One region of the Streptomyces hesseae genome, then DNA from elsewhere that is predicted to be linked to it. Evidence: riboswitches for the same ligand, from Rfam matches in the RefSeq annotation. Region 1 holds a riboswitch; the other holds the start of a gene.
The links. A riboswitch is a leader RNA that binds a small molecule or an ion and turns the genes downstream of it on or off. The one in region 1 is predicted to bind cobalamin.
Positions count from the first base shown of each region.

Region 2: it holds a riboswitch for cobalamin, as region 1 does, so the genes downstream of both, metE (5-methyltetrahydropteroyltriglutamate--homocysteine S-methyltransferase) here and cobN (cobaltochelatase subunit CobN) in region 1, are expected to answer to the same signal.

Region 1 covers NZ_JAVRFI010000004.1:353,424-357,293, reverse strand. The annotation lists gene cobN (cobaltochelatase subunit CobN) at 1-1,929, opposite strand, end outside; cobalamin riboswitch at 1,959-2,091, opposite strand; gene cobG (precorrin-3B synthase) at 2,254-3,642, shown strand; gene RM609_RS09660 (precorrin-8X methylmutase) at 3,695-3,870, shown strand, end outside.
Region 2 covers NZ_JAVRFI010000001.1:237,832-241,701, reverse strand. The annotation lists gene RM609_RS01090 (CoA-acylating methylmalonate-semialdehyde dehydrogenase) at 1-470, opposite strand, end outside; gene RM609_RS01085 (CbtA family protein) at 676-1,434, opposite strand; gene RM609_RS01080 (CbtB domain-containing protein) at 1,454-1,693, opposite strand; cobalamin riboswitch at 2,060-2,276, shown strand; gene metE (5-methyltetrahydropteroyltriglutamate--homocysteine S-methyltransferase) at 2,416-3,870, shown strand, end outside.

The sequences.
Region 1 (3,870 bases):
GCCGTCGTCGTCGGGGCGCTCCTCCATGCCCAGGTCGTGGTCGAGGCGGGCGGCCTGGATGAGGGTCCAGATCTGGGCGCGGATCGCGGGGAGCTTGGCCGGGTCCATCGAGGAGATCTGGGCGTATTCGTCGAGGAGCTGCTCCAGGCGCGCGATGTCGCCGTAGGAGTCGGCGCGGGCCATGGGCGGCACGAGGTGGTCGACGAGCGTGGCGTGGGCGCGGCGCTTGGCCTGGGTGCCCTCGCCGGGGTCGTTGACGAGGAACGGGTAGACCAGGGGCAGGTCGCCGAGGGCCGCGTCGGGGCCGCAGGCGGCGGACAGGCCGGCGTTCTTGCCGGGCAGCCACTCCAGGTTGCCGTGCTTGCCCAGGTGGACCATCGCGTCGGCGCCGAAGCCGCCGTCCTCCTGGGAGGCGGCGATCCAGCGGTAGGCGGCGAGGTAGTGGTGCGAGGGCGGCAGGTCGGGGTCGTGGTAGATGGCGATGGGGTTCTCGCCGAAGCCGCGCGGCGGCTGGATGAGGATCAGCAGATTGCCGCGGCGCAGGGCGGCGAGGACGATGTCGCCCTCGGGGTTGCGGCTGCGGTCGACGAACATCTCGCCGGGCGCCGGGCCCCAGTGCTCCTCGACGGCCTCGCGCAGCTCGGCGGGGAGCTGCTCGTACCAGCGCTTGTAGTCGGCGGCCGGGATGCGGACGGGGTTGCGGGCCAGCTGCTCCTCCGTCAGCCAGTCCTGGTCGTGGCCGCCCGCGTCGATGAGGGCGTAGATGAGCTCGTCGCCGTCGCCGGACGCGAGGCCGGGGACCTCTTCCGTGCCGAAGTCGTAGCCCTCCTCGCGCAGCCGGCGCAGCAGGGCGACGGCGCTGGCGGGGGTGTCGAGGCCGACGGCGTTGCCGATACGGGAGTGCTTGGTGGGGTACGCGGAGAGGACGAGCGCGAGCCGCTTCTCGGCGGCGGGGATGTGGCGGAGGCGGGCGTGGCGTACGGCGATGCCCGCGACGCGGGCGGCGCGCTCGGGGTCGGGGACGTAGGCGGGCAGGCCGTCCGCGTCGATCTCCTTGAAGGAGAAGGGGACGGTGATGATGCGGCCGTCGAACTCGGGCACGGCGACCTGGGTGGCGGAGTCGAGCGGGGAGAGTCCCTCGTCGTTCTCCTCCCAGGCCTTCCGGGTGCCGGTCAGGCAGAGGGCCTGGAGGATCGGCACGTCGAGGGCGGCGAGCGCGCCGGCGTCCCAGGACTCGTCGTCGCCCCCGGCGGAGGCGTCGGCGGGCCGGGTGCCGCCGGCGGCGAGGACGGTGGTGACGATGGCGTCGGCGTCGCGCAGGGCGTCGATCAGCTCGGGCTCGGGGGCGCGCAGCGAGGCGACGTAGAGCGGCAGGGCGCGGGCGCCCGCGTCCTCGACGGCGCCGCAGAGGGCCTCGACGAAGGCGGTGTTGCCGCTCATGTGGTGGGCGCGGTAGTAGAGCACGGCGACGAGCGGGCCGGACGCGCCGGGCTTGGGGGTGCGCTCCAGCGCGCCCCACGCGGGGGCGGGGGCCGGCGGCTCGAAGCCGTGGCCGGTGAGCAGCACGGTGTCGGAGAGGAAGCGGGCCAGCTGTTCGAGGTTGGCGGGGCCGCCGTGGGCGAGGTAGGCGTGGGCCTCGGCGGCGATGCCGACGGGGACGGTGGACGCCTCCATCAGCTGGGCGTCGGGGGCCTGTTCGCCGGTGAGGACGACGACGGGGCGGGGGCCGGCCAGGAGCTGGTCGAGGCCCTCCTGCCAGGCGCGCAGACCGCCGAGTAGGCGCACGACGACAAGGTCGGCGCCCTCCAGGAGCGCGGGGAGTTCCTCGAGCGCGAGCCGGGCGGGGTTGGCGAGCCGGTACGGGACCGGGCCGCCGGCCGAACGGGCGCTGAGCAGGTCGGTGTCGGACGTCGACAGAAGCAGGATCACGGCATGCCTTCCTCGGGGTCCGCGCCCCGGGCGGTGGGAGGACGGCAGGAGTTCCTGACTCACCTGGCATCGCTGCCGGGCACACAGTGGCGGGACCGTGCCGGGATCACACCGGCTTCCTCCCCTGTCGCCGTCGCTGGCGCTGCCATAGTAGCCATGCGGGGTGGGCCTCCAGGAGGGGAAGATGCCCCTGACCCGCCCTTTCGTCGTTTCCGAGCAGGGCTTCGCCCCCCGCGCGCCCCCTCCCGCCCCGTCCCGCCCCCTTGTCCGCGCTGACTCGCGTCGTCCTCAACGCCGGACGGGCCACTTCCACCCCCGGTCGGTATGCTCGCCGCCATGCCCACTCCCCCCGAACCCCCTGGTCGCGAGCGCGGCGATGCCTGTCCCGGCGCGCTGCGGCTGCACGCCGCGGACGACGGGGCACTGGCCCGCGTACGGCTGCCGGGCGGACTGCTGACGGACCGTCAGGCGAGCGCACTCGCCGACGCCGCCGACGACTTGGGCGACACCCGCCTCGACCTCACCTCCCGCGGCAACGTCCAGCTCCGCGGCCTCGCCGACGGCTGCGGCGCCGCCCTGGGCGCGCGGCTGCGGGAGGCAGGTCTGTTGCCGTCGGACCGGCACGACCGCATCCGGAATGTCGCGGCTTCTCCCCTGTCCGGCCTGGATGGAAAGGGCTTCTCGGACATCCTGCCCTGGGTGCGGGAACTCGACCGGCTGCTCTGCGCGTCGGACGATCTCACGGACCTCTCGGGCCGTTTCCTCTTCGGCCTCGACGACGGCCGGGGCGACATCACGGCCCTCGTACCCGATGTGACATTGATCGCAACCGGCGACGGCCGCCAGGCCCTCCTGTGTTTCGGCCCCGGCCCCGACGCCCTGCGCGTCGCCGCCCAGGACGCGCCGCGCGCGGCCGTTCTGGCGGCCCGTGAGTTCCTCGCGGTGCTGTGCGAGAGCGGCGGGAAGGCCTGGCGCGTCCGCGAACTGGCCCCCGGGCTGCGGCCGAGCACGGAGCGGCTCGCGGCCCGGCTGGCGGCGGCCGGCATCGGCTCCGCGCCCGTACCGCGCGCCGCGCTCCCCCTCGGCTCCCCGCCCGCGCCCGGCGCGGTCCAGGGGCCCGGCGGGCGGTGGGCCGTGTCGGTGGCCGCGCCCCTGGGCCGGTTCTCCTCCGCCCAGTGGCGGCTCCTCGCCCGTACCGCCGGCCAGGACGGCGACGGCGAACTCCGCGTCACCCCCTGGCGCGGCGTCGTCGTCCCGGGGCTCACCGCCCCGGTGGCCGCGGCGCGCCTCGCGGCGCTCGCGGACGCGGGTCTGGTCACCTCCGCCGCCTCCCCCTGGCACGGCGCGGGCGCCTGTACCGGCCGGCCGGGGTGCGTCAAGTCCCTCGCGGATGTACGGGCCGACGCGACCGCCTCCCTGGAGGCCGCGCGCCCTGGCAGCGCCGGGACGCTGCCCGTGTACTGGTCCGGGTGCGAACGGCGCTGCGGCCACCCCGGCGGCCGGTGGGTCGACGTCCTGGCGACCGGCGACGGCTACCGGATCGCCGTACGACGGGAGGCGGAGGACGAGACGGTCACGGCGCCCGCGGTGACGACCGTGACGACCGCCGCCGACCTGGCCGACGCGGTCACGGCGGCGCGAGACGCACGCCCCGACGCACACCCCGACACACACCCCACAGAGACGACGTCGCCCGACGGCCCCCGCGACTGAACGGGCCACGGCGGCGGCACCACGGCAGCAACACCCACGCAGAACCAGCGACATGCACCACCCAGCGAGCGAGGGCACAGTGTTCGACTACGACAAGGACGGCGCGTCCATCTACCGCCAGTCCTTCGCCACCATCCGCGCCGAGGCGGACCTCGGCGGGCTGCCGCCCGACGTCAGCAGGGTCGCGGTCCGCATGATCCACGCCTGTGGGATGACCGACCTGGTCCA
Region 2 (3,870 bases), on a different contig from region 1:
GGGATCATCGCGGGGAAGTTGAACGGGGTGATGCCGGCCGCGACGCCGATCGGGCGGCGCAGGGAGTGCACGTCGATGCCGGTGCCGGCGTTGTCCGTGAACTCGCCCTTGAGCAGGTGCGGAATGCCCGCCGCGAACTCCACCACCTCCAGGCCGCGCTGGATGTCGCCGAGCGCGTCGGGGACGGTCTTGCCGTGCTCGGAGGACAGCAGCCGGGCCAGCGCGTCCTTCTCGCCCTCGACCAGCTGGAGGAAGCGCAGCAGGACCCGGGCCCGGCGCTGGGGGTTCCACTCGCCCCACTCGCGCTGGGCGCGGACCGCGTCGGCGATGGCCGCCTCGGTCTCCGCGCGGTTCGCCAGGGGTACCCGGGCCTGGATCTCGCCGGTGTTGGGGTCGTACACATCGCCGAAGGCCCCGGATGTTCCCGGGGTGTGCTTTCCGCCGATGAAGTGGGTCAGTTCACGGACCATGGAAGCCTGCTCTCATCAGGTGAGATCCGGGGACAGGCACGGCGGGGCCGCGGGCGCGCGCCCTTGTGGGGCGCGGTCCGTCCTGTCCGTCCTCGTGGTGCCCCCGAACATATAGTTGGACGTCCTACTAAGTCCAGAGTCGAAAAAACGTGCGAGGCGGCCGGGTGGCCGCCCCGCACGCCGGGGACGGGAGAAACGGAATCGGTCAGGAGACGGGTTCGGCCACCTCCTGGGCCGAGTGGTCGGGGCCGGCCCGGTGGACGAGCAGCCGTTCGGCCAGGTGCCCGAAGAGCAGCCCGAAGCCCGCCCACAGGACGCACTGGATGGCCAGGGCCGCGAGGCGGAACCGCCACAGCACGGTGGCCGGGAAGTCCGCGGGCACCTCGTCGACCACGGGCAGGAAGGCGTACGCCACCCCCGCCATCAGCACGAACGCCGCCACCGCGACGACGCCGGCCCACCAGGTGCCCAGCCGGGGGGCCAGTGCGCGGCCCAGGAAGATCGCGGCGACGCCCAGCAGGACGCTGAGCACGATCATCAGGAAGTACAGCGCGGTGCGCTTGCCGATGGTGTCGGGGTCGCCGACGGACGGCGGATTGGCCGGGTACTTGAGGAACGGCACCACATAGACCACCAGCAGCCCGCCCAGCGAGAGCAGGGCCGCCGTGGCGCGCGGGCCGATCCGGCCGATCCGGCCCAGGGCCACGCAGAAGGCCAGCGCGGCGATGCCGCCGAGCGCGACGCCGTAGACCAGGACGCCGGTCGCCAGCCCGGCGGTGGACTGGAGGGTGCGGCTGACCAGCTCCACGCCGTGGTCGTCGTGGCTGTGGGCCTCCTCGAAACCGATGGCCCGGTCCACGGACGGCTCACCGAGCAGATAGGCCACGAGCAGCGCGAGGCACCCCGCCGCCAGCCCGGCGAGCATGCCGCGCACCAGGAGCGACCGTACGGAGACGGTGTTCACGAGAGGGACTCCCCGGCGATCAGTGGCACGGGAAGCCGAGCAGGTGGCGTCCGTCGTGGACCCACTCGTGGACGCCCTCGCCGGACAGCAGCGAGGTGGCGCCCTGTTCGGCGCCGACGAAGTACAGCAGGATCAGCATGAGCAGCCCGAAGAAGACCGCCCACGGGGCGATCGCCTTCAGGGATATGGGCGCGACCTCCGGCCGGGCGGACGAGCCGGAGACGGGAGCGCCGGGCGTGGGAACGGCGGAATAGGCCATGATCAAACCTCCTGGGGGAAACACGCGTCCCAGAACTAGGGGTTCTTGGACGACGGGAGGCGGGTCTGACTCCCCGGGCGTCGCCGCGCTGCCGCGAGCGTTCGGCCGGATTCACAGTGGCGCGACCGTGCCGGATTCCCACCGGCTTCCGTCACCCCGTCGTCATGTCCACGCGACCGTACCGTTCAGGCCAACGTTGCGCCATGGGGCGAGGGGATGCGCACCGGCGTACGAACCGGCGGACGCGCCAGGATCGCGCGCTGCGGACGAGCCTGCTCCGCCCCCGCGCCGGCCGTTCACCTCCTGTCTGTGACCGGTATGTGATCGGTATGTGAACAGGGCTGTTCGGCGGGCGACTTCTGTGCCTACGCTGACCACGCAGCCGGTTCGCCCTGCCCGCCAGGCAGACGCGTCGCAAGAGGGAACCCGGTGGGAATCCGGGACTGCCCCGCAGCGGTGTGCGGGAACGACCGCCGTCATACGCACTGGGCCCGGCGGGCCCGGGAAGCGACGGCCATTAGGTGTCCGCCCTCGGGTGGACGTGCCCGCGAGTCCGAAGACCTGCCCGCTGCCCGCGCGCGAACGGATCGCGCGCGGAGATCCCGGTGACCCCGAGGGCGGGTCGGCGCGCACGGACGAGCACTCGGCGGCTCGCCCGCACCGACGCGACCCCTCGCGGCCCCTCCGGGATCCCGGAAGACGAGCTCGCGAAGGAGAGTTCCGTGACCAGCAAGTCCGCAGCCGCGGCAGCCCGGGCCACCGTGTACGGCTACCCCCGTCAGGGACGGGACCGGGAACTGAAGAAGGCCGTCGAAGGCTACTGGAAGGGCGCTGTCACCGCCGCCGCCCTGCGCCGGACCGCCGCCGGACTGCGCGCCGCCACATGGCGCGATCTCGACGCCGCCGGCCTTCATGAGGTCCCCACCGGTGACTTCTCGTACTACGACCACGTCCTCGACACCAGCGTCATGGTCGGCGCGATCCCCGCCCGCCACCGCGCGGCCTTCGCGGCCGACCCCCTGGACGGCTACTTCACCATGGCACGCGGCACCCAGGACGTGGCGCCCCTGGAGATGACCAAGTGGTTCGACACCAACTACCACTACCTCGTCCCGGAGCTCGGCCCCGACACCGTCTTCACCGCCGACCCCGCCAAACAACTCGGCGAACTCCAGGAAGCCCTGGCCCTCGGCCTCGCCGCCCGGCCCGTCCTCGTCGGACCGGTCACCTACCTCCTGCTCGCCAAGCCCGCCCCCGGCGCCCCGGCCGGCTTCGACCCGCTCACCCTCCTGGACCGGCTGCTGCCCGTCTACGCCGAGGTGCTCACCGCGCTGCGCGCCGCCGGGGCCGAGTGGGTCCAGCTGGACGAGCCCGCCCTCGTCCAGGACCGCACCCCGGCCGAACTGAACGCGGCCACCCGCGCCTACCGCGACCTCGGGGCCCTGACGGACCGGCCGAAACTCCTCGTCGCCTCCTACTTCGACCGCCTGGGCGAGGCCCTGCCCGTGCTGGCCAAGGCCCCCGTCGACGGCCTCGCCCTGGACTTCACCGGCCCCGCCGCCGCCAACCTCGACGACCTCGCGGCCGCCGGCGGACTGCCCGGCAAACGGCTCGTCGCGGGCGTCGTCGACGGCCGCAACGTCTGGATCAACGACCTGACGGCGTCGCTGGCCACCCTCGCCACCCTCCTCGGCCTCGCCGACCGTGTGGACGTCGCCGCCTCCAGCTCCCTCCTCCACGTCCCCCTCGACGCCACCGCCGAACGCGACATCGACCCGCGGATCGCCCGCTGGCTCGCGTTCGCCCGTCAGAAGACCACCGAGATCGTCACCCTCGCCCGCGGCCTCGGCCACGGCACCGCCGCCATCGCCGGCGAACTCGCCGCCAACCGCGCCGACCTGGCCTCCCGCGCCGGCTCCGCCCTCACCCACGACCCGGCCGTCCGCGCCCGCACCACCGCCGTCACCGGCGACGACGCCCGCCGCTCGCTGCCCTACGCCGAGCGGACCACCGCCCAGCGCGCCCGCCTGGGCCTGCCCTCGCTGCCCACGACCACCATCGGCTCCTTCCCCCAGACCACCGACCTGCGCACCGCCCGCGCCGACCTGCGCGCCGGGCGCATCGGCACCGACGCCTACGAGCGGCGCATCGAGGCCGAGATCCGCGAGGTCGTCGCC